DNA from 3 places in the Catenibacterium mitsuokai genome. Region 3 is predicted to be linked to each of the others. Evidence: riboswitches for the same ligand, from Rfam matches in the RefSeq annotation. Region 3 holds a riboswitch; each other region holds the start of a gene.
What was found. A riboswitch is a leader RNA that binds a small molecule or an ion and turns the genes downstream of it on or off. The one in region 3 is predicted to bind thiamine pyrophosphate.
Positions count from the first base shown of each region.

Region 1: linked by a shared signal. The riboswitch ahead of thiC (phosphomethylpyrimidine synthase ThiC) and the one ahead of thiM (hydroxyethylthiazole kinase) in region 3 are both predicted to bind thiamine pyrophosphate.
Region 2: linked by a shared signal. The riboswitch ahead of NQ499_RS04255 (energy-coupled thiamine transporter ThiT) and the one ahead of thiM (hydroxyethylthiazole kinase) in region 3 are both predicted to bind thiamine pyrophosphate.

Region 1 is NZ_CP102271.1:875,301-885,441, forward strand. It holds gene NQ499_RS04420 (glycoside hydrolase family 1 protein) at 1-1,451, shown strand, start outside; gene thiC (phosphomethylpyrimidine synthase ThiC) at 1,495-2,802, opposite strand; TPP riboswitch at 2,849-2,958, opposite strand; gene NQ499_RS04430 (6-phospho-beta-glucosidase) at 3,240-4,664, shown strand; gene NQ499_RS04435 (arginase family protein) at 4,755-5,483, shown strand; gene NQ499_RS04440 (flavin reductase family protein) at 5,480-6,040, shown strand; gene NQ499_RS04445 (ECF transporter S component) at 6,063-6,659, opposite strand; gene NQ499_RS04450 (DUF2798 domain-containing protein) at 6,761-7,207, opposite strand; gene pdxR (MocR-like pyridoxine biosynthesis transcription factor PdxR) at 7,360-8,751, opposite strand; gene NQ499_RS04460 (GNAT family N-acetyltransferase) at 8,845-9,423, shown strand; gene NQ499_RS04465 (BglG family transcription antiterminator) at 9,526-10,141, shown strand, end outside.
Region 2 is NZ_CP102271.1:844,431-854,571, forward strand. It holds gene NQ499_RS04245 (pectinesterase family protein) at 1-1,243, shown strand, start outside; gene NQ499_RS04250 (acetate/propionate family kinase) at 1,690-2,880, opposite strand; TPP riboswitch at 2,980-3,081, shown strand; gene NQ499_RS04255 (energy-coupled thiamine transporter ThiT) at 3,127-3,672, shown strand; gene NQ499_RS04260 (DUF402 domain-containing protein) at 3,813-4,376, shown strand; gene tsaE (tRNA (adenosine(37)-N6)-threonylcarbamoyltransferase complex ATPase subunit type 1 TsaE) at 4,357-4,803, shown strand; gene tsaB (tRNA (adenosine(37)-N6)-threonylcarbamoyltransferase complex dimerization subunit type 1 TsaB) at 4,796-5,401, shown strand; gene rimI (ribosomal protein S18-alanine N-acetyltransferase) at 5,392-5,829, shown strand; gene tsaD (tRNA (adenosine(37)-N6)-threonylcarbamoyltransferase complex transferase subunit TsaD) at 5,829-6,842, shown strand; gene NQ499_RS04285 (redox-sensing transcriptional repressor Rex) at 6,835-7,479, shown strand; gene asnS (asparagine--tRNA ligase) at 7,485-8,870, shown strand; gene NQ499_RS04295 (metallophosphoesterase family protein) at 8,913-10,141, shown strand, end outside.
Region 3 is NZ_CP102271.1:398,195-408,335, reverse strand. It holds gene fabZ (3-hydroxyacyl-ACP dehydratase FabZ) at 1-8, shown strand, start outside; gene NQ499_RS02030 (biotin--[acetyl-CoA-carboxylase] ligase) at 8-676, shown strand; gene NQ499_RS02025 (MarR family winged helix-turn-helix transcriptional regulator) at 731-1,186, shown strand; gene NQ499_RS02020 (hypothetical protein) at 1,327-1,590, opposite strand; gene NQ499_RS02015 (hypothetical protein) at 1,804-2,565, opposite strand; gene NQ499_RS02010 (MarR family transcriptional regulator) at 2,565-3,497, opposite strand; gene thiD (bifunctional hydroxymethylpyrimidine kinase/phosphomethylpyrimidine kinase) at 3,768-5,186, opposite strand; gene thiM (hydroxyethylthiazole kinase) at 5,173-5,973, opposite strand; TPP riboswitch at 6,006-6,106, opposite strand; tRNA gene NQ499_RS01990 (tRNA-Leu) at 6,398-6,480, opposite strand; tRNA gene NQ499_RS01985 (tRNA-Lys) at 6,488-6,563, opposite strand; tRNA gene NQ499_RS01980 (tRNA-Thr) at 6,569-6,644, opposite strand; tRNA gene NQ499_RS01975 (tRNA-Val) at 6,652-6,727, opposite strand; tRNA gene NQ499_RS01970 (tRNA-Glu) at 6,733-6,808, opposite strand; tRNA gene NQ499_RS01965 (tRNA-Asn) at 6,811-6,885, opposite strand; gene NQ499_RS01960 (tautomerase family protein) at 7,023-7,364, opposite strand; gene NQ499_RS01955 (hypothetical protein) at 7,697-8,134, shown strand; gene NQ499_RS01950 (hypothetical protein) at 8,411-8,887, shown strand; gene ltrA (group II intron reverse transcriptase/maturase) at 9,042-10,141, opposite strand, start outside.

The DNA of each region.
Region 1 (10,141 bases), 480 kb from region 3:
TTTTATGGGGTGGCGCAGTTGCTGCCAATCAGTGTGAAGGTGCTTATTTAGAAGATGGTAAAGGTTTATCAGTACCAGATATGTTACTTGGTGGAGATGTAAATACTCCAAGAACATTCTTACCAAAGACTGATAAGACTGCGTTCTATCCAAGCCATGAAGCAATTGATTTCTATCATCATTATGCTGAAGATATTGCTTTATTTGCAGAAATGGGATGGAATGTATTCAGATTATCAATCAACTGGGGTAGAATTTTCCCTAATGGTGATGATGAAACACCTAATGAAGAAGGTTTAGCTTTCTATGACAAGGTATTTGACGAATGTAAGAAACACAATATTGAACCTTTAGTTACATTATGTCATTATGAAATTCCTTGGAACATTGTGACTAAATACGATGGTTTCTCTGATAGAAGAGTGATTGATATGTTCGTTAAGTATGCCACTACTTGTATGAAACGTTATAAGGATAAGGTTAAATACTGGTTAACATTCAACGAAATCAATATCGCATGTATGGGTGAAGGTGGATTAGGTGACCTTTATGGTTTAGGTATCATGGACCCAGAAGATGTTAACTCGGATGAACGTATTCCATTAAACAAATTAAAATCTAACCCTCAGAAGACATTTGAAGCATTACATAATCAGTTTGTTGCAAGTGCATTAGTTGTAACAGAAGGTCATAAGATCAATCCTGATTTCATGATTGGTAACATGATTGCTCATACAACTTTATATCCATTAACACCAAATCCAAAAGATATTCTTGCAGCATTTAATGAAGATAACTTCAAGAATAACTTCTGTGGTGATGTACAGGTTCGTGGTGAATATCCAACATATATGTTCAGATATTTCAAGGATCATGGCATTGATACTTCATTTATTACTGAAGAAGATAAGAAGATCATTAAAGAAGGCGTTATTGACTTCTATACATTCTCTTACTATATGTCTAACTGTGTAACAGTTGATGAAAATGCTGAAAAGACAAATGGTAACCTTGCAACAGGTGCTAAGAACCCTTACTTAAAGGCTTCTGACTGGGGATGGCAGATTGACCCTGATGGATTAAGATATACATTAAATATCCTACATGACCGTTATCCTCATACACCATTAATGGTTGTAGAAAATGGTTTTGGTGCATTTGATAAGGTAGAAGAAGATGGTTCTGTACATGATACTTATAGAATTGATTACTTCAGAGATCATATTAAAGCAATGGATGAAGCTATCGAAGATGGTGTACCACTAATCGGTTATACAACTTGGGGACCAATCGACTTAGTATCTGCAGGTACTGGACAGTATGCGAAACGTTATGGTTTCATCTATGTAGATAGACATGATGATGGAACTGGGGACTTCTCTAGAAGTAAGAAAGATTCATTCTTCTGGTATAAGAAAGTCTGCGAATCTAATGGCGCTGATTTAGACTAATACAAAAAGACGTAGCTCATATATATGAGTTACGTCTTTTTTCTTATTCATCAAAGATATTTACAATCTCACCATCAAGAATACGGTTCATATTCTTAACGGCACAGAAGTTACCACACATAGAACATGTATCTTCTTTTTCAGGTGCTGCTTCAGCACGATAACGTCTTGCTTTTTCTGGATCAATTGAGTATTTAAATGTTTCTTCCCAGTCCAGCTTCTTTCTTGCACATGCCATCTTATTATCTAATTCCATGGCACCAGGAATACCCTTCGCTATATCTGCCGCATGTGCTGCAATCTTGGATGCAATAATACCTTCTTTAACATCATCTAGATTAGGCAGGCGAAGATGTTCTGCAGGAGTCACATAACATAAGAATGATGCACCATAAGTGGCTGCAATTGCACCACCGATGGCAGCAGTAATATGATCATAACCAGGGGCAATATCAGTAACTAAAGGGCCTAATACGTAGAAAGGTGCACCTTTACAGATTGTCTTCTGGATTTCCATATTAGCGGCAATCTGATTTAAAGGCATATGACCAGGACCTTCAATCATCACCTGTACATCTTTATCCCATGCACGCTGTGTTAATTCTCCTAAAGTCACTAACTCACCAATCTGAGCCACATCAGTTGCATCAGCCAAACATCCAGCACGACATGCATCGCCTAAACTCATAGTAATATCATATTCACGGCAGATATCTAAGACTTCATCATAATGTTCATAGAATGGATTTTCTTCTCCAGTCATAGCCATCCAGGCAAACATAATAGAACCACCACGAGAAACAATATTCATTAAACGCTTATTATTCTTAAAACGTTCATACATAGCTCTATTGATTCCACAATGAATAGTCATGAAATCCACACCATCTTCTGCATGCATTCTTACAATATCTAACCATTCTTTTGCAGTAATATCTTTTAAAGCCTTATGATAGTAAACTACAGCATCATAAATAGGGACTGTACCAATGATGGCAGGACATTCTTTAGTTAATCTCTTTCTAAAAGTACGTGTATCACCATAAGAACTTAAGTCCATGATTGATTCAGCACCCATTTTTACTGCATTATTCACTTTTTCAATTTCTACATCCATGTCCTTGCAATCTCTAGAAATTCCTAAGTTGACATTGATCTTAGTCTTCAACATTGAACCAATACCACTTGGATCAATAGAAGTATGATTCTTATTACATGGAATAATAGCATGTCCTTTCGCAATATGTTCACGTAATACTTCTACATCCATAGATTCTTTTGCGGCTACAATTTCCATTTCAGGTGTAATAATCCCCTGTCTTGCAGCATCCATTTGTGTTGTGTAACTCATACACTTCCTCCTTTAAACAATAAAAAAAGGTATACCTGAGCATGTATACCTAAAAAAACAAAATTCCTACGCCGGCATTATCCGTATCAGGTTTTATGGGTCGAAATCCGATCGTATTTCTTCTCAGCCGTCGCGTCAGCTCCCCTTTTTTTATTTGGTTGATAGTGGTATATTACATCTTATATAAATAAAATGCAACGCTTTCATTAAAAAAATGTTACAAAATTATTGTGAAATTTTAAACAAATAATGTAACAATGAATACATTGTTATCTTATGACTATCTGTCAACAAAATATCACTTATTTATTGGATTGATGAACTGATAATGTAAAGATGAAACATTTTTACGAAAGTTTGATCTCTATTTGTGAAAATTATAGAAATCACTTTCATTTCTATTTATAATTATTAGAAAGAGAAAAGGAGATAAGACAATGTTTAGAGACGACTTTTTATGGGGCGGCGCAGTGGCTGCTCATCAGTGTGAAGGTGCCTGGCAGGAAGGCGGAAAAGGAATCAGCTGTACAGATGTAGAAACAGCGGGAGATAACGTAACAGGAGCACCTAGACGTTTAACAGATGGTGTTCTTCCTGGAGAAGATTATCCGAACCATGTAGGTGTAGACTTCTATCATCATTATAAGGAAGATATCGCATTACTTGCTGAAATGGGATTCAAGGCATTTAGAACTTCTATTGCCTGGACAAGAATCTTCCCAAGAGGAGATGAAGAAACACCTAATGAGGAAGGTTTAAAGTTCTATGATGATGTATTTGATGAATTATTAAAATATGGTATTGAACCAGTCATCACATTATCACATTTTGAATTACCTTGGGCACTCGCAAAAGAATATGGAGGATTTAGAAATCGTAAAGCCATTGATATGTTTGTGAAGTTCGCAAAGGTATGTTTTGAAAGATATCAGCATAAAGTAAAATACTGGATGACATTTAATGAAATCAATAACCAGGCTGATCCGACTCAGCATAACTTAATCCAGGAAGGTGCTGTATTATTAAAAGAAGGCGATGATGCTGAATATTTAATGTATTTATCAGCTCATCATGAATTAGTCGCTTCAGCACTTGCAGTTAAGGCAGCTCATGAAATCAATCCTGACTTAAAGGTTGGTTGTATGATTGGTATGAATGGTGTTTATCCAGCTTCTCCAAAACCAGAAGATATGATGAATGCCTTAGGTGCTATGCATCAGAAATATTGGTTTACTGATGTGCATGCAAGAGGACATTATCCAAACTATATCTTAAAGAAGTTTGAAAGAAAAGGATATGATTTCATTACTGAAGAGGATAAGAAAATCTTAAGTGAAGGTAAAGTAGATTACATCGGATTCTCTTATTACATGTCATTTGCAACTAAGTATCAGGGACGTAATGAAAAGACATTTGATTACTTTAATGAAGACTTTGTAAGAAATGAATATCTAAAGGCTTCTGACTGGGGATGGCAGATTGACCCATTAGGATTACGCTGGTGCTTAAACTGGTTCTATGATCGTTATGAACTTCCAATGATGATTGTAGAAAACGGTTTTGGTGCTTATGATAAGAAAGAAGCAGATGGTACTGTAGATGACCAGTATCGTATTGATTACTTAAAGGCACACATTGAAGCGATGAGAGATGCAGTCACTTATGATGGCGTTGATCTTTTAGGTTATACTATGTGGTCTCCATTTGATATCGTATCTGCTTCTACTGGTGAATATGATAAACGTTATGGTTTCATCTATGTTAACTATAATAATAACCATGAAGGGGACTTCTCTAGAAGTAAGAAGAAATCATTTTACTGGTATAAACACGTTATTGAAACAAACGGTGAAGAATTATAATACTCAAGAGATAGCTATGGCTATCTCTTTTTTAGCAGTCTGATTTGACAAGTGCTAAATAAAGACTATAATTATCAACAGGTGATAAAGATGCGTAACTATGTATTTGATTTTACTCATTCCTATAAAGGGGATTATCCACAGTTAACTTATTATGATTGTAGTGACATTGAAGGAACACGCTTATTCTGTGATCAACATGCAGAAAAACAATTAAAAGAGATGATAAGTAAGAATGGTATTTCTGGTATTCATTTTATTGATTCAGGCGATTATCATTACATCACTAAATTGATGACTGATTTTATTCATGAACCTTTTGATCTTGTTTTGATTGATCATCATACAGACATGCAATCTTCTATTGTAGGAGATATGCTTAGCTGTGGAAACTGGGCTAAAAAAGCTTTACAAAATCCTTTCCTTCATCGTTTATACTTAATAGGACCAAGTAAACATGATTTAAAATCAGTGGAACGGAATAAAGTATTAAGTTTCAGCATAGAAGAACTAGAACAAGGTGCTACTATTCCTCTTGAAACGAAATATCCTGTTTATATTTCTATAGATAAGGATGTCTTAGATGAAAGATATGCCATGACAAACTGGAATCAAGGAGATATGTCACTGGGGATGTTAGAGGATGTATTAGCGCACTTCTTAAAAAACTGTGAAGTAATTGGTATTGATATATGTGGTGATGATCCAGATATTGATGATTATCCTACTTATATAAAAGCGGAAAGAATCAATAATCTTTCTGATGATGCACTTTATCAAACTGCTATGAAAATACTTAAAAGGAGACAAAAGAAATGAGAAAAGATTTTGGTGCACGTGCACTTACTTATCCACAGCCTGTCTATATGATTGGGAGTTTTGATAAGAATGATCATCCTGATTTAATGAATGCAGCATGGGGTGGCATTAGCGATACAATGGAAATTTCATTGAGTCTTTCTAGTGGACATAAAACAGTCCAGAATATCTTAAAAACACAGGCTTTTACTGTCAGTATTGCAGATGAAGATCATGTAGTAGCGTGTGATTATGTGGGTGTTGTATCAGGGCATAAGGAACCCAATAAACTAGAAAAAGCAGGTTTTACTTATACGCCATCTAGTAAAGTTCATGCACCTATTATCAATGAATTACCTATATGTCTAGAATGTCGTCTCAAGGACTATGATTTAGATACAGAAATCATGAAAGGTGAAATTGTCAATGTATCTGTAGATGAACGTATCTTAGATGAAACAGGAAGAGTCGATGTATCTAAAGTAAAGCCTATCACATTTGATCCATTCAATAATCAATATGTAGGTTTAGGAAAGATTGTTGGGCGTGCTTTTAAAGATGGTTTTAAACTAAAATAAGGACTCATTGAGTCCTTTTAAATTAGTCTTTTTTAACTGTATGTAATTTATCTAATAAACCACTCTTTTTAAATGTAGGTGCTAAAGCTAAATAAAGTGCTGAAGAAATCACAATCGCAATGACTGCATTAGTAATAGTAGTCACTGCATTCCAAGATGCAAGAGCTAAAGCAGCTTGAGAAGGTGCACCAAGTAATACTGAAGTATAGAAATAAGAGAATAGTGGTTCAGCAATCACATTAAATAATAAACCTGCAAATGTAGAAGCGACTACACCAATCACTAACTGCTTACCTTCTAGTTTTTGAATCTTGAATACTCTATGGGCTACTAGACCTGTAATAACCCCAATACTAAACTTTAAGATAAATGTCTTTGGTGCAACTATTACATAAGTAGGATCAAGTAAATCACCAATACCCATACCAACTGCGCCTGCAACTCCACCAGGAACACCACCTAATAATAAAGCAGCCAATACACAGAAAGTATTTCCTAAATGGAATGAAGTAGTTCCTCCTGGTGTTGGAATCTTGATCTGTAGGAATGTGAAGGCGATATAAGCTAAAGCCGCCATCAATCCTGTTACTGCAATTTTTAATGTTTTATTTTCTTTCATATAAAACTCCCCCTTTGATGAATAACACTATACATACATTCTGACATTATATAAATATTCAGTTATCAACTAAAAAAATAAGGTCAGTTTTAAAACTGACCTTATTCATGTACGATTTTCCCAAATAAGAAACGGATCAGAGGACCACAATAGAAAATCTGGAATAATAATGCGACAGGGAAGTTTATGAATGTTGTCTGGAAATAGACTGAAACATCAATGTTCTTGAATAATACAGTTGCGATTAAACTCATGCATGGACACATGATACAAACAATCATACATGAGATTGCAAGAGTAATCACAATAGGACGATCTGTAGTCTGTACAAAACGGAAAGCAAGCTTATGAGCTAAAGAATCTACAACAAGTAGTTCTAAAAAGAAAGCGACAGGCCACATGATAATCATTTCGTGGAAGGCAAGTAAAAAGACCTGGTTTGTCATTCCTCCGATATTTAATGAGATGTTGAAGAGAATCATGACATACACCATTAAGAATGACATCATCGCAGTAAATAATAAATTCTGTTTAAATGTTTTAGGCATTGGAAAAATGCTCCTTTCTTGAAATTATACAAAAAAACAACACTTAATATAAGTGTTGTTCGTTATCAAGCTATGCTTGTGCGTTTCCAATAATACCCTAAATCAATCTTCTTTTTTTGCATGATTTACTTTAATATATTTTAAGAAATATGTCAATAAAGTATTTTTTCTAATATTTCTATAGCCTGTGGTAACTTATCTAAATCGATAGAAGAGTAGTTCATAATGAAGGTATGGGATGTATGAGGTATATTCTTAAGATAGTAATGAGAAATAGCTCTTAGATGGATTCCTTCTTCTTTTAATTTATTGATAAGTGTTTCATCAGACATATGTGTATGAATCGTGATAAGGAAATGAAGACCTGCATCTTCCTTGGAAATAGTAATCATATCCTTTAAACTACTTTCTTCTAACATTTTTACAATCGCATCACGCTTATTATGATAATGGTTACGTAATTTAGTAATATGCTTATCAAAATAATGTTCATTAATAAATGATGCAAGAGTATATTGTTCGAAGTTAGAGACTGTACAGGCATAAAAAGAGAGCTTCTTATTATAGCGTTCTAATAAATGGTGAGGAAGCACCATATAACTAATACGAATTGTAGAGGCAAGAGTCTTAGTAAAAGTATTCATATAAATAACCTTTTCACTTAAATCAATACTTTGCAGGGCAGGAATAGGCTGTCCACTTAAACGCAATTCACTGTCATAATCATCTTCTATAATATAGCGATGTTCCTTCTTATTTGCCCATCCAAGTAATTCATAACGTCGAGATACAGGCATAATAATACCAGTTGGGAAATGATGAGAAGGAGAGATATGCGCAATATCTACATCTAAATCTTCTAATTGATTGACTAGTATTCCCTGCTCATCCATATCTATAGGAACACATTTTGCTCCCAAACTAGAATAAACATCTAATATTTTATTATAACCAGGATTCTCTACGGCATAGACAAGATCTAAACCTAATAATTGTACGAGTAGTCCATATAAATATTCAGTTCCTGCACCAATAATAATTCTTTCTGGTTCAACATCCATATTTCTGAATTCTTTTAAATGGTGAGAAATCGCTTCTCTTAATTCATAAATACCACCTACTGGAGGATTAACCATTAGTTCTGATTGGTGTTCATTTAATACGTCCTTCATAAGTTTTGCCCAGGTTGTGAAAGGAAACAAATGGGCTGGTGTCTGATTAGAAGAGAAATCACACCAATAGGATTCTTTCTTAATAGAAGGTTTATGAATCATCTTGGCAGGAATAAGGGGTGTCTTATTATTAATAGGAGATACATAAAAGCCTTTCTTAGGTAAAGAATAAATATATCCTTCAGCCATTAACTGAGCATAAGCATTCTCTATTGTGATAATACTAATACCTAGATTTTTCGCAAATGTACGCTTAGAAGGTAACTTCTCATCTGCTATCAGATGTCCCTCTAGAATATCATTTTTGATAAATGTATATAATTGCTGGTAGAGAGATTTATGGTTATTTTCATCAAAACTATATGTAAGCATAAATTCATCCTTTCTTTTCTAACCATTATAGCGTAATCATTTGAAAAAAAGAAGAAAACAGCATAGAATAGTCATATTAATGGAGGATAATCTATGGCGTTAACGGCTAAAAGAATTACAGAGAATTTTAAGGAATTAGAAGATCTTAATAATGAAGCATTCCCTAAAGAAGAACGTGTCTCTATTGAGAGAATGATTGATTTATCTCAAACAGGTATATCCGATCTTTATGGTGTCTATGATGAAGACACATTTGTTGGTTTCTTTATGACAATGACATCTGCTACATGTGTTTATTTATTCTATCTCGCAATTCGTTCATCACTTCGTTCTCGTGGGTATGGCGGACGTACTTTAAAGTTGATGGATGATCTCTATCAAAGACAGATTGTGTTGGATATGGAACCTTTAGATGATCAAGCAGATAACTATGAACAGCGTTTAAGACGTACTAAGTTTTATGCGAGTCATGGCTACCGTTCTAGCGGGTATCATTTATTCTATTGGAATCAGACATTTGATTTATTATGTACAAGAGGTCCTTTCCTAAAAGATGACTTTATTGAGATTACTAAAGAACTTCAAAGAGTTGTGGATGAATCCGGAGAAGGGGACTTCCATCCAAAGATGTTGAAGGCAGCCTATGATATTCTAGATATTATTGATTTATAAGAACCGAAAGGTTCTTTTTTTCATTTCCTAACACTTAGGAAGTGAAATTGAATGCATAAAGCACTGTAAACCATTACAATAAAGGTACAGGAGGTTATACGTATGAATAATAGACAGCAGCGTATTATAGATATCCTTTATGATTATGATGAATGGGTGACAGGTAAAGAGCTTGCTTCTATGTTGTCTGTATCAGATCGTACAATCCGTTCTGATATTGAGCATATTAATAAAGAGTATGAATGTACTCTTATAGAAGCCAATCGTCGTAAAGGTTATCACTTAGACGAGATGCTGACAAGTGTCAAAGGAATTACGACAAAGTCAGTCATTCCTCAGACATCTCAGGAACGTGTATCTTGGATCATTAAGGAATTATTGTTTAAACAGGAAATCAATCTCATTGAATTACAGGATCGTATTTATGTCAGTGGTTATACGATTGATAATGACTTAAGAAATATCAGACGTATACTCAATGAATATCCTTCTTTAAAAGTGGTACGTGTAAAGAACCACATTCGTTTAGAAGGTAATGAAAATGAGAAGCGTTCTGTATATAAGCATCTATTAGAATCAGAAATCAAAGGAAACTTCACAAATATCAGTGCCTTGTCTCATTTATGGAAGGATTTTAATCTCATTGATGTGGTAGAAATCTTTAAGAATGTCTGCGCAAATAATCATTATAAGTTCAAGAATGTCAGTCTTCCTATGT
Region 2 (10,141 bases), 450 kb from region 3:
TGAAACACCATTTGTTACAAATGGTAAATTCTGCTTGGCTGCCAATCAGACTGCAGAAGCTGTAGCTGATTATATTGATACAGACGCTAATAGTGCAATTAAAACAGTACTTAATGGTTGGAAACCTGTTCATTATGGTAATGCAGTAAAACCAGGAGATAAAGATGATCCAACAGTTACACCAAAGTCAGGACTTATGTATGAAAATAACCATTTTGTCTATTATTCAGATGGAGAAGTAAACAAAGAATTTAAAGGACTCGCTGAGTATGAAGGTGAAAAGTATTATGTACAGAATGGGACTGTAGATACAAAGCTAACTGATGTAGTCTATATTGATGGTACTTGGTATTATATTGATAAAGGTCGCTTGAACGAAGAAACAAGGGATGTTATTTATCATTGTGGTGGATGGTACTTTGTAGAGAATGGTACAATTGACTGGACTTATACAGGTGTAGTAGAACATTGTGGTGGCTACTTCTATGTTGAAAAAGGTCAGATTAACTGGAACTATACAGGTGCATGTAAAACAGATGGTGTTTTATACTACATTCGTAAAGGCTCTCTTGATACGAATAAGAATGGTTTAACATATGTTGATGGAACATGGTTCTTATTAGAAAAAGGTAAATTAAAGACTGATTATACTGGTTTAGTTCAGTATGAAGGTAGATGGTACTATGTTGAGAATAGTATTCTTAATTGGAACTATACGGGTCTAACAAAGTACTATAGTACATGGTATATGGTAGTGAATGGACAGTTAGACTGGAAATTCAATGATGTTACTTATTACTTTGGTACTTGGTACTATGTAAAGAATGGTGTTCTTGATTGGAATTATACAGGTTTAACACAACATTGTGGTACTTGGTATTATGTAGACCATGGTAGAATCAATTGGGATTATACAGGTCTAACAAAGTATTATGGTACATGGTATATGGTTGTGAATGGACAGCTAGATTGGAATTTCACTAATCTAACTAAATACTATAACACTTGGTATTATGTAGAAAATGGTAAGCTAAACTGGAACTATACTGATTTATTCCAGTACTTTGGTACATGGTATTGTATTAGAGGCGGTGTTCTTGATTGGAACTATACAGGTTTAGCCTATCATGCAGGTGGTTATTACTATATTGATCATGGTGTATTAGATTGGAATTATTCTGGTTATGCCCAGGTGAACAATAAAGGAACTTACTATAAAGTAGTGAATGGTAAACGTGTTTAGAAGAGTGCTTAGGCACTCAATGGTATTAAGTTAAGCGACTAAATACCAAAAACCTCTTTGATTTTAAAATCAGAGAGGCTTTTTTATTTTTCACCAAGTTTAAGAAAAATATTGCTACTAGATTATCAAATTTAGCTTAACATCAGATTTTCTAATTCTTAAGAAACTGGAAAAGTATACATTCAAGATAAAGAAAATGGCATCTGTGATTCTTAGAACGATTGTGGATACAGAAATCTTCAATATCTAAATTGTATGAGCTATGCCCATTTCAATTCAGGAAGCATATTACGAGTATTGTTATGGCTTTTTTGAATAAGTTAACCTCAAGCAAAAATTTACTTAAAAAGAGCGATTAAATATAAAAATAAGTAAAAAAGTCCTCCAGGTGTATGAATACCTGGAGGACATTTTTGTTAATCTTTAGAGAAGACTGAAATAGTTTATTATAAGTTTAATAATTCTTTTGTATCTCTTGCAATCACTAATTCTTCATCAGTTGGTACTACAAATACTTTAATTTTAGATTCAGGTGCAGAAATTAATCTTTCACCATGACCTTCTACATTAGCCTTATCATCTAATACGATGCCTAATGCTTCTTTTACTAGATCAATAATTGCTTCTCTTGCGATAAAGCTGTTTTCACCAATACCAGCTGTGAATGAAATTGCATCAACATGTCCAAGTTCTACAAAATAAGAACCAATATAATCAGCAACACGTTTTCTAAACATATCAAAAGCTAATTTTGCTCTTTGGTTACCTGCATCCTTTGCATCAATGATATCTCTCATATCACCAGATACACCAGATACACCTAATAAACCAGATTCCTTATTTAACATCTTGAATACAGTCTTCATATCATATCCAAGATTTTCAATTAAGTGGTCAACAACTGATGCATCAATATCACCAGAACGAGTTGCCATCATAACACCAGCAAGAGGTGTAAGACCCATTGAAGTATCAATAGATTTACCATCCTTTACAGCACAAAGTGAAGCACCTGCACCTAAATGACATACAATAATATTAGCATGTTCAGGATTACCTAATAATTCCTGAGTACGCTTTGAAACATAGTAATGAGAAGTACCATGTGCACCATATTTTCTAATCTTGTTTTCTTCATAGAACTTATATGGGATAGGGTAAACTGCATTTTCAGGCTTAATAGAGTGATGGAATGCTGTATCAAATACTACAACAGCACCTGCAGTAGGAATAGCTTCCTTAAATGCATTGATACCGATAATATGTGCAGGGTTATGAAGTGGTGCAAGTGGTGATAATTCATCAATCTTAGCGATCACATCATCATCTACAACACAAGAACTATCGAAATAAGGACCACCCTGTACGACACGATGACCAATACCTTTGATTTCATCTAAACGTTCAACAATCTTCTTTTCAATTAATGTATCAAGTAATACCTGTACAGCTTCCTTGTGAGTAGGAACTGCAAAAATCTTCTTGTCTTTAGTACCATTGTACTTGATAGTGAAGATTGAATCTTCCATACCGATTCTTTCAATAATACCAGAAGTGATAACACTTTCAGTATCCATTTCAAATAACTGGAATTTCAATGAAGAACTTCCACAGTTAACTGCTAAAACTTTTGACATGCTTATATCCTCCTAAACACCCCTATTATAAACAGAAACCCCTAACATTTCTACTATAAATTTAGATTACGTGACAAAAAGAATGTTCTGTAATATAATCATTGCTGCCAGGGGCGCATTTATTGCTGAGATAGGTGAAAGCCTTGTCCCTTAGCATCTGATCTGGGTAATACCAGCGTAGAGAGGCCGTACTTTTTTAGTGACTTCTTTGCGTCACCTTAGTCATTGGAAAGGGGAGATTTATAAATGAATAAGAAGACATTATCCACTCGAGCAATTGCTTATGTTGCGTTATTTATCGCTATGCAGTTAGTTCTAGAAGTACTATTTAAGGTGGTTCCAGGACAGCCAGAAGGTGGTTCTATTACTTTAAGTTTATTGCCAATCGTACTTGCAAGTTATTTGATGGGTGCACAGTATGGAATTATTGTCGGTGTTGGTGCCACTGTTATGCAGTTTGTATTAGGTCTTGCTTTATATTATGGACCTTGGTCTGTTGTATTAGACTATCTTGTGCCATTATCAGCACTTGGTATTGCAGGCTTTATTCCTAATTTTAAATTAGGTAAGACTGAAGTTTATACAGGTATTTTTGTAGGAATGATCCTTAAGTTCATTTCACATTTATTATCTGGTGCTGTAGTATTTGTAAGCTATGTACCTAAGAACATGAACCCTTGGGTTTATTCATTCTTATACAACATTGGTTATAATGCAGGTACACTTATTTTGACTTATGTAGTATTTGCACTTATTTATCCAAAACTTAAGAAAGCATTTAAGGCTATTTAACAGTGGGAAACCACTGTTTTTTTACTTTTAACACAAAACGATAACTTAAAAAGGCTTTATTTAGGAAAAAACAGGTGAGGTTTATGTACATTTCACCTGTTTTTTGCTATGATATTCGATAGGTTGAAAGAGGTTTGATTATGAAGAATTCATTAGTGGGGCAGGATGTGCTCATCCATTGCTATAAACATGACGGTAAACCACATCGTACGTGGTCACGCTGTAAGATATTAGAAGAAACAGACCGCCATTTTATTGGTATAAATAATAATACATTAGTTACAGAATCAGATGGTCGTTCCTGGGTCACTAAAGAACCCGCTATCTGTTATTTTCCTAAGGATAGATGGTATAATGTAATCTGTATGATTAGAAGTGATGGTATCTATTATTATTGTAATATTGCTTCTCCTATATTATATGATGGAGAAGCACTTAAATATATTGATTATGATCTCGATTTAAAGGTATGGCCTGGTTATCGTTATAAGGTATTAGATGAAGGTGAATATGCGGCTCATCGTATTAAATATCAATATTCAGATGAATTAGATGAGATATTCCATGAACAGCTCAATCGTTTGATTGTGATGACGATGAATGCATCTGGTCCTTTTCGTGCAGGATTTGCCCAGGAGTGGTATAATAAGTATCAGCAGATGATGAAAAATAGAGGAACTAAAAATGATAAACTTAAAAAATGAAGCTGAAATGATTGCTTTTGGTAAACGTATTGGAGAAACAATCTTTCCCCATTCTATTATCACATTAACAGGGGATCTAGGGGCTGGTAAGACAACATTCACAAAAGGAATAGGGCAGGGACTTGAAATCAAGAAAATTATCAATTCTCCTACTTTTACTATTGTGAAGGTTTATTCTGGACGTATGACCCTTTATCATTTTGATGCATATCGCCTAGAAGGGGCAGATGATGATTTGGGATTTGAAGAGATGTTTGAAGATGATGGCTTATGTGTGATTGAATGGCCACAGTTTATTGAAGACATTATTCCAGAAGAAAGATTAGAAATTGAAATAATAAAGAATGAAGATGAAACACGTTCTTTAAAGCTTCATCCTATTGGTGAAAAATATGAGAACTATGTGAGGGAGGTTACACATGATTAGTTTAGTGATGGATACATCAAATAGTTATTTAGCTGTAGGCTTATTTCAGGATAATATGTGTCTAGAAGCCTTCCAGGAAAAAGGTTCTAGAAGACAATCAGAAAAAGCAATTCCTACATTAAAGGAAGTACTTGATCGTCATCATATTGCATTAAAGGATGTGAATGAGATGATTATTACATCCGGACCTGGCTCTTATACAGGTGTCAGAGTCGCAATGACTATCGCAAAGACACTTGCTGCAGTGTCTGATGTGAGAATTAAATCAGTCAGTTCTTTAGCTGCTTATGCTGGTATGAGTCAAGCATTAAGTGTTATTGATGCAAGAGGACATAAGGTCTTTGTTGGTGTTTATGAAAATGGTCTTCCTTTAATTAAGGAACAGGTCGTGGCTTTAGAAGACTTTGCCCAGTTACGTGCTGAATATGGAGACTTTGAACTTGTAGGTGAAATAGGCTGTCTAGGGTTAGATGAAAAAGAATGTGATCTTTGTGCTAATATCTATGCATTAGGACAGATGGCTGATCCAATTGAGAATGTTGATTTATTAGTGCCAACTTATATTAAAGATGTTGAGGCTAAGAAAGCATGTTATTAAGAGAAATGCAGGAAGAAGATCTTGATGAGATTGAAAGACTAGAAGGGTTATTATTTAGCCCTGCATGGTCTAAAGAAGATTTTCTTCATGAACTAAAAACAAATGATTATGCTCATTACTATGTTCTTGTAGATGACAAAATTGTTGGTTATGCAGGATTCTGGTATGCTTATGAAAACTGTGAACTGACTACAATTGGTATTGATCCAAATTATCAAGGAAAAGGCTTTTCTAAGGTATTGATGGATTATGGATTAAAAGAAGGACATAATAAGGGGTGTATTAATTATAGTTTAGAAGTGCGTGTATCGAATGAACGTGCGATTTGTTTATATAAGAAGTATGGCTATGAGATATGTGCTATACGTAAAGATTATTATGCAGACCATGAGGATGCTTATCTCATGGTAAGAAAGGAGGAAAAATAATGGCTGTTATTCTAGCTATTGAATCAAGCTGTGATGAAATGAGTGTTGCAATCCTAAAGGATGGAAAAGAGTTATTAAGTCATGTTGTTGCATCACAGATTGATATCCATAAACAATATGGTGGGGTTGTTCCTGAAATTGCCAGCCGTAAACATGTTGAATGTGTCAGCACTGTTTTAAAGGAAGCATTAAAACAGGCAGAAATCTCTTTAGAGGAGATTGATGCAATTGCAGTCACAAAAGGACCAGGACTTGTAGGTTCTTTACATGTTGGTATGCAGGAAGCCAAAACATTGGCTATTTATTTAAACAAGCCACTTATTGGTGTACATCATATTGCGGGGCATATTTATGCTAATGAACTAGTGAATGATATTGAATATCCTGCAATGGCTCTTGTTGTTTCAGGAGGACATACAGAACTTGTTTATATGAAAAAGGAATTCTCTTTTGAGGTCATCGGCACAACATTTGATGATGCAATTGGTGAAGCCTATGACAAGGTAGGACGTGTTCTACATCTTCCATATCCTGGAGGACCTGTTTTAGACAAAATGGCGCATGAGGGAACTCATAGCTATACACTTCCAAAACCACTTGATGATGGAAGCTATAACTTCAGCTTCAGTGGCTTAAAGAGCGCTGTCATCAACTTAAAGCATAATGCAGACCAAAGAGGAGAAGAAATCAATGGCAATGACTTAGCATGTTCATTCCAGGATGTGGCTATGGATACGATTGCTTCTAAAGCCCTAGCTGCTGCTCATGATCTTGGTGTAAAGCAGATTATTGTAGCAGGTGGTGTGAGTGCAAACAAAGGTCTCAGAGAAAAAATGAGTACAAGTGATATTCCTGTTATTTTTCCACCATTGAAGTATTGTACAGATAATGCCGCAATGATTGCATCTGCTGCAAGTATCATGTATAAATACAATATGTTTGCCCCTTTGGACTTATCTGTTAAGCCAGATTATGACTTAGAGGCAGAAAGTGTAGGAGACAACTATGAGTAGTGAAAAGAAACAGAAAATTTCACGTGCGACGATGACACGTTTTCCTGTTTATTTGAAGGCTTTAAGAGTTATGGGACATGAAGGTAAAGAGAACTTCTTATCGAGTGAACTTGCGGAAGTTACTCATATCCAGGATACGACTATCCGTCGTGACTTTGGCTTTTTGCCTCAGAAGAATACACTTGGCAAACGAGGTTATGGTTATGATACAAAAGAGATGATTGAAACACTCAGTGACTTCTTAGGTTTAGGACTTGATGAACCAATTATTTTGATTGGTGTAGGCAACTTGGGATCAGCTATTTTGAAATATAACCGCTGGAAATATACAGTTGGACAGATTGTCTGTGCTTATGATAAGGATGCTAATATTGAAGGTGAACGTTTTGGTGTCAAGATTCATAAGAGTGATGATTTGGAAAAAACATTCCCTAAGGACTGTAAGATTGCGATTCTTGCGATTTCTGATAATGTTCAGGAAATGGTGGATCGCTTAGTTGCATTAGGGATTAAAGGCATTGTAGACTTCACCCACTCTCATTTTATTGTGCCTCAGGGAGTAGAGGTACAGAATGTGGATGTTGTTGTCGCAATACAAGAATTAGAATTAAAGATGAAATCAAATACAAAGGAGTAAGAAGGATGTTTGAATTTATGACAGTAAGAGAACTTTATGAAATCTGTCGTGCAGATAACGCTGTAGAAACAGATAACGTAGAGTATGTTGAATTAGAAGGATGGGTAAGAACAAATAGAGATAGTGGTAAACTAGGATTCATCGCATTAAATGATGGTTCTTATTTTAGAAATTGTCAGGTTGTTTATTTAGAAGAAAAATTAAAGAACTTCGATGAAGTTTCACATATCGCAACTGGTTCAGCTATTCATGTACTAGGTAAGTTAAAATTAACACCTGATGCAAAGCAGCCATTTGAAGTAGAAGCCACTGAAATCATTCTTGAAGGTGACTGTGATAGTGATTACCCATTACAGAAGAAGAGACACTCTTTTGAATTTATGAGAGAAATCCCTCATTTAAGACCAAGAGCAAATTCATTCTACGCCATCTTCAGATTAAGATCTGTATTATCTATGGCTATTCATGAATTCTTCCAGGATCAGGGATTCGTCTATGTACATACACCAATCATCACATCTAACGATGGTGAAGGTGCTGGAGAAATGTTTAGAGTAACAACTATTGATGATACTGATTTCTCTAAGGATTTCTTTGAAAAAGAAGCCTACTTAACAGTAACTGGACAGTTACATGTAGAAGCATTCGCTATGGCATTTAGAGATGTTTATACTTTCGGACCAGCATTCAGAGCTGAAAACTCAAATACATCAAGACATGCGAGTGAATTCTGGATGGTAGAACCAGAAATCGCATTTGCGGACCTTGAAGATGATATGTGTTTAATTGAAGAAATGGTTAAATACTGTATTCAGTACTGCTTAGATAATGCTCCAGAAGAAATGAAATTCTTTGAACAGATGGTTGACCATGACTGTATCAACCGTATCACAAAGGTTAGAGATTCTCACTTTGCACGTATGACCTATACAGAAGCTATTGATCATTTATTAAAGGCTGATGTGAAGTTTGATAACAAGGTTGAATGGGGTATTGATTTAAATGCTGAACATGAACGTTATATCTGTGAAGAAGTTGTAGGTGGTCCTGTATTCTTAACAGATTATCCAAAAGAAATCAAAGCATTCTATATGCGTTTAAATGATGACAACAAGACAGTTGCAGCATGTGACTTATTAGTACCAGGCATCGGTGAATTAGTTGGTGGTTCACAGAGAGAAGAACGTTATGATGTTCTAGAAAAGCTAATGGATGAAAAGGGCATGAATAAAGAAACACTACAGTGGTATATGGATTTACGCCGCTTTGGTGGATGTAAGCATGCTGGATTCGGTTTAGGTTTTGACCGTTTCTTAATGTATTTAACTGGTATGGCTAACATCAGAGATGTAGAACCATTCCCACGTACACCACGTAACTTGAAATTCTAAAAGACCACATATGTGGTCTTTTTTCTTAAAGGAAGTAATATTATGGATGAATTTAATGGCATCAATACTTTTTTTAATATGATTTACCATAATGACCGTGCTTTTTCTCGTGCTTTATTGAATTATCAGTCTTTTAATGATTATCGACAGTGGTTAAGAAATCATCACATAGAATTTAAAGAACTTGATATGATTGATGAGTATTCATTCAGTATGATTCGTCCTGATATGACAATTAAAGATGTATCCATGTTGACACATACTAATTTACAAGAAGGTTTACAACGTATTCGTTCTTTCTTTAAAGATAAGACTTTCTTATTTCTTATTCCCGGTACAAATAAAGAAATTGAAAACTATTCTTTTACAGGAGTGGATTATATTTTTACAATAAGCAAACCTTTTAAGCAGGAAGACTTGTCTTTCTTAGACCCATTTCCTGGATTACTTGAAGCTTTATTTTATGCAGATGAATGGCCTGGAGGACTCATATTTAATTCTAAACATGCAGCCTTTTATCCATTGCATAGTAATTCCCAGGCAAAGGCATTACAGAAAAAGATTGATGAGAAGACAATGTTTAATAAAGAAGGACATTCTTCTTTTATTTACCATTTATCTGATTTACATCTAGGTCCTAAAAAGAAACTGAAAGCAGTCTCAAATTTACTGGATTCATTAGATGAATGTGATCACTATGCCCATAGTCCTCATAGTAAACAGGTCTTTATTACAGGAGATCTTATGAACTCTCCTAATACAAAGAATATGTATCAGGCCAATAGTTTTATGACAATGATTAGAAAGAGATATAAGGCAGATATCACCTTTGTGTTAGGTAACCATGATATGATAGTAAAAGGCTTGAGTATTGGTGGAAGACAACGTACAAAAGTCATAGCCTATTTACTAGGTGAAAAGATTAAGGTTATAGAAAAAGATAAGATTGTACTTGTAAAGATAGATTCTAATGCTGGTGGTAACTTAGCTAGAGGAATGATCACAAGAAGACAATTAGACCAAATAGACTCAGAACTTGCAGGTATAGAAAATCTAGAAGATTATACGATTGTGGTCTTACTACACCATCATGTATTTAAAGTCTCTAAGTCAGACTTCTTAAAAATACAATGGCGTGAAAAATCTATATTTGGAAGTATAATGGATAAATCTAAAGCACTTGTAGATGCTAATATGTTTGCAACATGGCTTCAACAACGTCATATTAAATATGTCCTTCATGGCCATAAGCATGTGCCTTATTTCATGAA
Region 3 (10,141 bases):
GTGACTGATGAAATATATAGAATTTGAAGAAATTGATTCTACTAATACGTATATTCATGATCATTATCAGGAATTAGATGATGATACAATTGTCCGTGCACATTATCAAACTCATGGTCGAGGACGTTCTAATCATATCTGGGAGGCAGATAAGAATGAACAGCTTCTCTTTAGTTATTATATGAAACAGAACGTGGATCCTTTAAAGGTGTCTGCCATTATGGCTTATGCGATTGTGACAGTTCTAAGAATGAAACAGATCAATGCATTCATTAAGTGGCCCAATGATATATATGTAAATAATCAGAAGATTGCAGGTATTCTTGTAGAGACGATTTATGAGAATACTTTACAGGGTATTATTATTGGGACAGGATTAAATATAAGTAAGGGTTCTTACTATTCTCTATCTGATGTGATAAATCATCCTATTGATAAAGAAAAGCTGATGTTGAATATTATTGATACGTTTAAGAATATGCTTCATATGCCTTTTGCATCTTTATTAGATGGCATGAATCGTCATTCTTATTTAAGAGGTAAGACAATTCCCTATAAAGAATATGGTTTAGTGAAATTCTTATATCTCGATGAGAATTGTCATCTTGTGATAGAGGATGAAAATAAGAAAAAGCATACGATTCTTTTAAATGAATTATCATTAGGTCGTATATAATTAGTCTTCTCAAATATGTGATAAAATTGTAGAATAGAGTCAAGGAGTGGAATTATGGACGCGAAAAAGAATAATTTAATGGATTCTATTAATACAGTTTTTAAACTCGCCATTAAAGTACAGGAAGATTATATTAAGTATAGTCCTTTTCCTGAGTTATCAATGAATGAAATGCATATTATAGAGGCTGTAAGTAAGCAGCAGTTTCCTACTATGACAAATGTTGCAAAGACATTGAAGGTAACTGTAGGAACATTAACGACTAATGTAAAAACTATTGTGAATAAAGGTTTTCTTACAAGAGAACGTTCGTCGGCGGATCATCGTGTCACATATCTACGTATTACTGATAAAGGATATCAGGCATTAGAGGTTCATAATCAATTCCATAGAGAGTTATCTGACCTCTATAGTCAGCATATTCCTGATGAAATGATTGGCTGGGTATATGATACAATAGAGAACGTCATAGAAGACTTAAAAGAATACCAGAAAAAACTTAATAAATAATATAAACCCCTATAGAAGTTGTAATTCTGAACCTTTAATTTTTAAGGGGGGTCAATAGAAAACTCGCTTTAAATTATTGGGGGTTTCCACTTGTAAAGGGCAGTCAGAAATGACTGCCCTTTAGTGCGCTCATATTACTCCTATTTAAATGTTTTATTTATTCTTTTTCTTATAAGATTCTCTCTTTTTGGTATTAGAGAAGTGTTCTTGCCTCTTATCATGTTATGTATGACTTTACATTTTCTATAGTCCTTAATGTTCATTCTACTGCCGCATTCTGGACAGGAGATAATGGTTCTCTTAAGTGTGATACAATAAATCACTTCTTTTTCATTGATTTCAGTCGTATGAGACTGTACAAAGGATTCATAATCCCCTAAAATAATCCTTAGATCATTATCCAATTTGTGATCTCCTTTTGCTTTGATTTAATATGAGCAAATTAATGATACAGCGAAAGGTTTTTAATTACACAAAAATACCTAAAAAAGTGGGAGCCTTAGGTGACCCCCACAGATTTAAAGGTGCTGTTTCCAAGACCCCCAAATATTTAGAGCGAAGGTCTGACCCCCACAAAAATTAAAGACCCGTAATTCTGCTATAGGGGTTTTTTACACTTATTTTCTTAAACCATAGCACTGATGTAAAAGAGAAATCAATTCATCCTTATTTGTTGCTTGTACACCAATACCTTTTAAATCTACATTTTCATCTACCATTACAGATAAAAACGTCTCCATATCTTTCTTAATCTCATCACTAAGTATCACTCTTGTGTTAGGCGAGACCAATTGAGCCAATCGAAATACATCATTCTTGTGTTTCTTAATATTCTTACTATCAATATGTTCACCACATAACCTTCGTTCTGTCAAATCCAACCATGCTTTAGCCTTAAATACAATTAAACATAGAGGGCTAAGAACTGGTACGCCATCAATAATTAACTGTCCACCTTTCAGTAATTCATAATAATCTTTATTCAAAAGAATGGCAGATAAACTTGAAACCTCTTCATCAATAGGTAAAGGTGTAAGAATTGAATCATTATCTAAAATCATATAATCTGGATTTCTTGAAAATATTTCTATCATATATGGGTATTGCTTACTCTTAGGACAACTAAATCTGTAAAACTGTGCTTTACCTGTACTTTTATTCAAATATGAATACTTAGCTTCTTTAATATACTCCCAAAATTTCCTGCTAAATTCTGCTGTTATAGACTCAACAATTAATACAATATCTATATCCTTGGTGGCTCGAAATGGAAGTTCTTCATTTTCCATAATAATATCGCAAGCCGTGCCACCAATAATAACATATTGATTTTCAAATCCTTTAAAGTACTCTTTAAACTTAGCAATTCCATTGACCATTAATCTGTCAGCTCCTTTTCTAGTATGTCTTCTAAGACTTCTTCAATTCTTTCATCTTTATTTTCTTTCAAAGACAATACTATAGAAAGAGTATCTGCGATATTTGTATGAGTGAATAATTGAGGATCATAGGCCCATATTTCTACTTTTACCTGTACTTCTGGGTCTATCAATTCATCAATAAGCTGCGTCTTATCAAAGTCCTTTTCATATACTGCATATGTTCTTAAACGGCTTGAATTCAACATACTCATTTCTGATAATGCACTCTCTCCTGCAAGAACCATATAATCTGTAACCAAAGACTGATTCATATATCCTACTTGACGTACTGGTGTTAAGAGATAGTGTTGAATACGCTCAAACAATTCTTTATGAGAATATTTCGATTCTATTACCTTATTCACACCATCCTTATATACTAAAAATAAATCTGTCATTTCTAATTGTTTAACTGCCCTAGACAGGGTCATTGCGGAAAATGGAAGGCTCTTTGACAGATCTGATACATATACCTTCTTCTCATGATTATACATATAAGCAAGAAATAATAACTGTGTTGAATAGACAAACTTGTCTTTAATCTTTTCTGGTTCCTTTTCGTCTACAAGTAATGTACCAATAAAAGGAAGAAAAGTTTGTTTATCTGTTATGAAAGGAATGTGATTCTCAAGAAGACTCTTTCTTCTATAAAATGATATTGTCTTACTATATAATACGACAGGAACATCATCAATTACTCGAATTTTTTGTATTTGTTTTTTGAGTGATGGAAGTGTTGGCAGTTCTTCTATCGGTATAATCACAATACAACGTATATTTTCTATATAAGCTGTATAGAATTGATAATTACTCACAATATAGAGAGGTAATATGCTTTTCTTATCCCAAGGTTTATATCTTATAGATAGGCCAAATATATTATCAATCATTGTATAGGCTCCTTTTAACTTAATTTATTTCATTTTAACTTTGCGAATGTTAATATGCAAGTTTTTAAGTTAAATAAAAAATATCCTCCAGATGATATATCTAGAGGATATTCATAAGATGTGCCCACCTTCAAGTAATAGATATATTACTCGAAGCAGCAAAATAAATAATATGAGTATAAACCACGCTTTGAATTCTTTCATGCCCTTAACCTCTTAAAAAAGATTATACCAGGCAGTTATGGAATTATTGTGTATTTATCAATATTTTTAGATATTGTAGCCATGATCCATAGGACCACTTCCCTGACCTAAATCTAACATAGCACCTATTGCACCAGAAAGATATGTTTTAGCATGTCTAACTGATTCTTCTAGTGTATAGCCCTTAGCTAAGTTGGATGCAATCGCACTTGATAAAGTACATCCTGTACCATGTGTATTACTGTTGTCTATTCTATGTCCTTTAAACCAAGTACCCTTTTCACCATTGTATAAGTAGTCATTGGCATCATTTAATTGATGTCCACCTTTGACTAATACAGCACAATGATATGTGTCATAGATCTTCTTAGCCGCTATTTCCATATCTTCTACAGTCTTAACTTCCATATCAGTGAGTACTTCTGTTTCTGGAATATTAGGTGTAATCACTTCTGCGATAGGAAGTAGTTCTTCTTTTAATGTAGAGATAGCTTCATCACTAATAAGCTTTGCACCACTTGTAGCCACCATGACTGGATCTACCACAATATGCTTCGCATCATAATGTTTCAACATTTCTACAATAGTATGAATAAGTGCTTTAGAAGACACCATACCAATCTTAACAGCTTCTGGATAGATATCATCAAATACAGCACGAATCTGGCTTTCTAAGAATTCTGGAGTCACATCCATAATATCTGTCACACCCGTTGTATTCTGGGCTGTGAGGGCTGTAATAGCGCTCATACCAAATACTTTATTCGCAAGCATTGTCTTTAAGTCTGCTTGTATTCCTGCCCCACCACTTGAGTCACTACCGGCAATAGTTAAACATGTATGCATTGTTTCATAAAGTGCATCTACACGCTTCTTTAAATCAATAGTAGCCTGTTTGATATGCTTCTGACCAAATAAAGCACTAATAACCGCAATACCATCAATACCTGTATCTTTAAGTAATAAGCAATTATCATAACTAATTCCACCAATCGCAACCATTGGTAGATCCACTGTTTCAGTCATTTCTTTTAAACGCTTGATACCTAATACTTCTGCATCATCTTTAGAAGATGTAGGGAAAATAGCCCCTACACCTAAATAGTCTGCACCTTGTTCTTTCGCAATTCTTGCTTCTTCTATAGTATGTGCACTGACACCAATGATCTTATCTGGACCAAGTATTTCTCTTGCCTTAGCGCAAGCCATATCATCCTGACCTACATGAACACCATCCGCATCAATTTCCTTAGCAAGCATGACATTATCATTAATAATAAATGGCACATCAAATAAGCGACATAGTTCTTTAATATTCTTTGCTTCTTCATAGAAAGAGGCTTCATCCAGGTCTTTTTCTCTTAGCTGAAGACAGGTAGCACCACCCATTAAAACATCTCTTACCTGCTCATAGAGAGTCTGTTCTCCTGTCCAATGACGATCAGTCACAGCGTAGAGTCTTAACATGTCATTATTGAACTTCATATTTACCACTCTTTTCTAATTCTTCATCACTCATATTAAATAATGCATCAATTAAATAAGTACGAAGTGTTGCATTACCTTCACCTTCTTTTAATTTAGAAGCACCAATTTCACCCGCAATACCCATGGACATAACAGCAGCCGCTGCACTATCTACACTATTTTCTACTGTTAAGAAACATCCTAAGATACCTGATAACATACATCCTGTACCAGTAATAGCACTCATTTCCTTACATCCATTTTTGATCATATAGCACTTATTACCATCAGTGACATAATCTACAGGACCAGTCACAATAATAATAGTATTCAATTCTTTTGCGAACGCTTTGATATCGTCAATAAGATCATGTGAGTTCTTCTGATCTTCTGCAGATGCATCAACACCTTTAGTATGACCTGTACCAGCCATTAAAGTCTTGATTTCTGAAACATTCCCTTTGATAGCATCAAAATGAATCTGAGCGAGTAGATCCTTACATGTATTAGTACGTAAATCAGTAGCTCCTGCACCTACTGGATCTAATACAGTAATATGCTGACATGCATTAGATGCTTTACCTGCTTCAAACATAGAAGCAATCTTCACCTGATTGAGAGTACCAATATTAATATTAAATGCATTACTGATAGAAGTCATCTGAGCCACTTCTGTAATCTCATCTGACATAATAGGACTGCCCCCAATTGCTAAAATCGCATTGGCTACATCATTGACTGTTACATAGTTAGTAATGTTGTGTACTAATGGTTTTACTTCTCTTAATTTCTTAATGTAATTCATATTCTTTTCCTCCATAAAAAAGAGCACGCTGAAAGAAGGTGCTCATAAATTCCTACGTTGGCATTATCCAAATCAGGTTTCATGGTCAAGACTTATGTCTACTCTCAGCAAATTAGCTCCCATTTCAATTATAATAATATGGTAAAACAATCAGTTACAAAATACAAGTGATTTCATAATTCAGAATAATATAGTGTATCATCTTTGTGACATTATATATTTACGTATTGTGTATATCTTATGATAGTATTATAATAGATTACGCATTCTGTTATAGCTTCCCAAATATCTGAGATATCTCTATTAATGAGCTTCCCCTCATTAACATCTCTTCTATAACAGGATGTAATCTACCAGTAATGGTAGATTTTTTTATTTTAAGGCATAAAAAAAACACCGAATAGTTCGGTGTCTGCATTCAGAATGGTGCGGGTGACAGGACTTGAACCTGCACGCCGAAGCACTAGATCCTAAGTCTAGCGTGTCTGCCAATTTCACCACACCCGCATCAAGATGGTGACTCGCAGGGGATTTGAACCCCTGACCCTCTGATTAAAAGTCAGATGCTCTGCCATCTGAGCTAGCGAGTCACTAATGGTGCCGACTAGAGGAATTGAACCCCCAACCTACTGATTACAAGTCAGTTGCTCTACCAATTGAGCTAAGTCGGCAAAAAAATGGTGGAGGTTAACGGGCTCGAACCGCTGACCCTCTGCTTGTAAGGCAGATGCTCTCCCAACTGAGCTAAACCTCCATATATGGTGACCGGTACGGGATTCGAACCCGTGAATGCATGCGTGAAAGGCATGTGAGTTAACCGTTTCTCCAACCGGCCACTGGCGCTTGAAGAGGGATTTGAACCCCCGACCGATCGGTTAACAGCCGATTGCTCTACCGCTGAGCTATTCAAGCACTTCAGAATGCTTGTTTATATTACCATGCAGATACACCTTTTGCAACCCTTTTTTTGAAAAAAATGCATTTTTTTGTATTTTTTATTCTAACCACCTGTTTTCAAACAAAAAAATAAGATTTTGCAATGCAAAATCTTATTCGTATACACCACCATGACCCCATTTTTCAAATTCAGATATAGTAACATACTGATTAGAAGCTGGAATCTTAGTGATTTTTACTAATGCTTTAGTAAGTTCAGCTACAAACTGTTCCTTCTGTTCATCTGTATAATGACCTTTTAAGTATAATGTGATCATCATACAATTTGCTTCCTGGCCTTTAAAATAAATGAGCTGATTATCTTCAATATGAATCATGAATGTATCTACTGATTCACCAGGAAACATTGTAATTAACTTTCCTACAGTAGTTTTTAATTCAACTTCCTGAGAAAGAGTCAATGTCTTGTTTGTACGTAATGCTAAATATGGCATGTTTCATTTCTCCTTTACAATTCATGTTATACATTATTATACAACCTTTTTAAGAAATTTACTATATTTATGATTAAAGTGGTTACTGATAATTCCAGTATGGAAGATAGATCATGCATAGCACATAAAGAAATATTTCTGTCTTATTTTAGTATATTCGTATTGTAAGCGTTGTGTATTTGCTTAAATGACACATTTTAACATTAAAATTTGACTAGAAATCTATATTTTTTAAAGAGTAGATGTTATAATCTAGAAAAATGATAAAAAGGAAAAGCTAATAGATATAATTTTATATCTATTAGCAATTATGTCCGAAGGAGGAATTTATTATGAGAAAATGGGTAAAACCTTCAGTTTATGAAGAAAATTTAGCTGCAAATCAAAATGTAGCAGTGAGTGCCTGCATTGTAGGTAAGATTCAATGCCAATATCCTGGTAATGGTAGTACAAATGGTCAAAAAGAATTTGATGATTATAACGGCCAACAATCAGGATGGTATACAGACAGTGAAGGTAAGTTACATGGTATTTGTGGTAATGATGCAGATATTTCATTTGCTGGTGCTACAGGTTCAGGTTACGAAAAAAACAATGGTGTAACTGATACAAGCCGTCCTATTTATAGTATTTCAGGATATACTCCTACAGTCGGTACTTATACAGATGTTACTTGGAAGAGTAAGGATCTAAGTACAGGATTAGAATATACTCATAAAGGTAGATTAAAAATTAGTCAGATTGATACAAATAGACCTAACCATTCATAAGACTTTGAACACAGAACAAATTCGTTCTGTGTTTTTATATGAGCTTGCAATTCATTACATATATATACTTTTAATTAGGTATACAAAAATATAAATTTAAAATAAATACATAATATATTGGTATTTTCTTAGAGCTCATTCATGCTTCTTCACAAAAAGACATATTAAAGCATAAATGGTCTTAAAATCTACAGAATTTTTATTTTGATAGTGGTATTATTAGAAGGTAATCAAAAATATTAAGTTATTATAAATTTACAAAGGGGGATTTTAATTATGAGAACATGGATTAGACCTGCAGCAGCTGCAGAAAATTATTTAGTAAATCAGAGTGTTAGCAATGGTCCTTGTATTGCTATCGCATGTAATATAGATGAAGCCAATAACCATGAAAAAAGTATAGGTCTATATGGTACAGAAGGTGGTTATAATCCTTCTACTTTCCAAGGATACGTATGCCACAGTAAAGATGGATGTGGGACTGCTTCTAATAACGCACTTGTTGTACAGGGTCATAAAGTAATTGGAATGAAAGAAATCAACAACCAAGTTGGAAGTAATGATTTAAATTGTACTATGTATACAGATGGCACATATGAACACAAAGCTACTAATATTGGTTTTGTACCTGGTAATGTGATTTACTGGACAACTGAATCTACAACACCACTTGGATGGGGCAAAAATATGACAAGAGTTTGGCATCATCAGGGGCTTATTCAGTCAACTGGTAACTCAAGCAACCATTCATAAGACTTTCAACACAGAACATCCGTTCTGTGTTTTCTTATAATAGGGTAGACAAGGAATAATATTAAAAGGTTAATTAACTATTATTTCTGTGCCTCCCGTTGCACCGTACGTACGGGTCTCGTATACGGCGCTACATTTATATGATAATTTCAGACTAACTTAGATAGTAATTAAGGGGATTGATCAGACCAGGTCTATCTCCTATTCTTTTACCCAAGAATTTGGGACTAATAATATTATTAATTACATGACCACAGGCCTGGCTATAAAGTCCGCGTCTAGAGTTTGCCACCGAAAAGATTTGTTCATCAGAAAATTGGCAAGAAAATAGCCTATTCATTTTGTATAAGTTTTTATAAATCGTTTTAGGTCTTTTCCACTGTTTCAAAATGATTACTCTGATTTTATGGCGAAGCCATTGACCAAAGACGTCAATGAAGTATTTCATCACGCCTATTCGATAATAGTTAATCCACCCCACTACAATCTGATTGATTCTCTTGAATGTAACTGCAAGAGGGCGTGCAATTCCTATCCTTCTTATAAGTTCTCTTCTACATTTATCGTAGATTTTCATCTTGCTCTGATTGGAAGGCTTGCATTTCCATTCACCATTCCTTTGGAGGTAGGTGAATCCTAGAAACTTGCTTTCGGGTGGTCTGACCACTTTGGTTTTAGTAGCGCTGACTTTAAGAAATAGTTTTCTCTCTAGCCATGAAGTGACTGACTTCATTACTCTATTTGCACTCATCTCGCTCTTAACGAAGATATTGCAGTCATCTGCATATCTAACAAAGCGTAGTCCTCTATATTCCAGTTCCTTGTCAAACTTATCTAAATAAACGTTAGAAAGGATTGGTGAGAGTGGACCTCCCTGAGGCACACCGATTCTCGAAGGTTTTACTAAACCATCTTCCATAATCCCTGCCTGCATGAATTTGCGAATAAGATGTAATGTTGTTGAGTCATTCACGTGCTTTTCTCTAAGTATTGAGATTAATTTATCATGATTTACAGTGTCAAAGTATGCTTCAATATCTAAGTCTATAACCCAGTCATAACCTTCATTGATGTATTCTAGAGTCTTTAATACAGCCATCTGTGCACTTTTTCTTGGTCTGAATCCATAACTGAATTCACTGAATGAAGAATCTAATTTCTTCATCAATATCTGTGCAACAGCCTGTTGAATAACTCTATCCACTACTGTAGGTATACCTAATGGTCTTTTCTTGCCATTAGGCTTTGGGATAT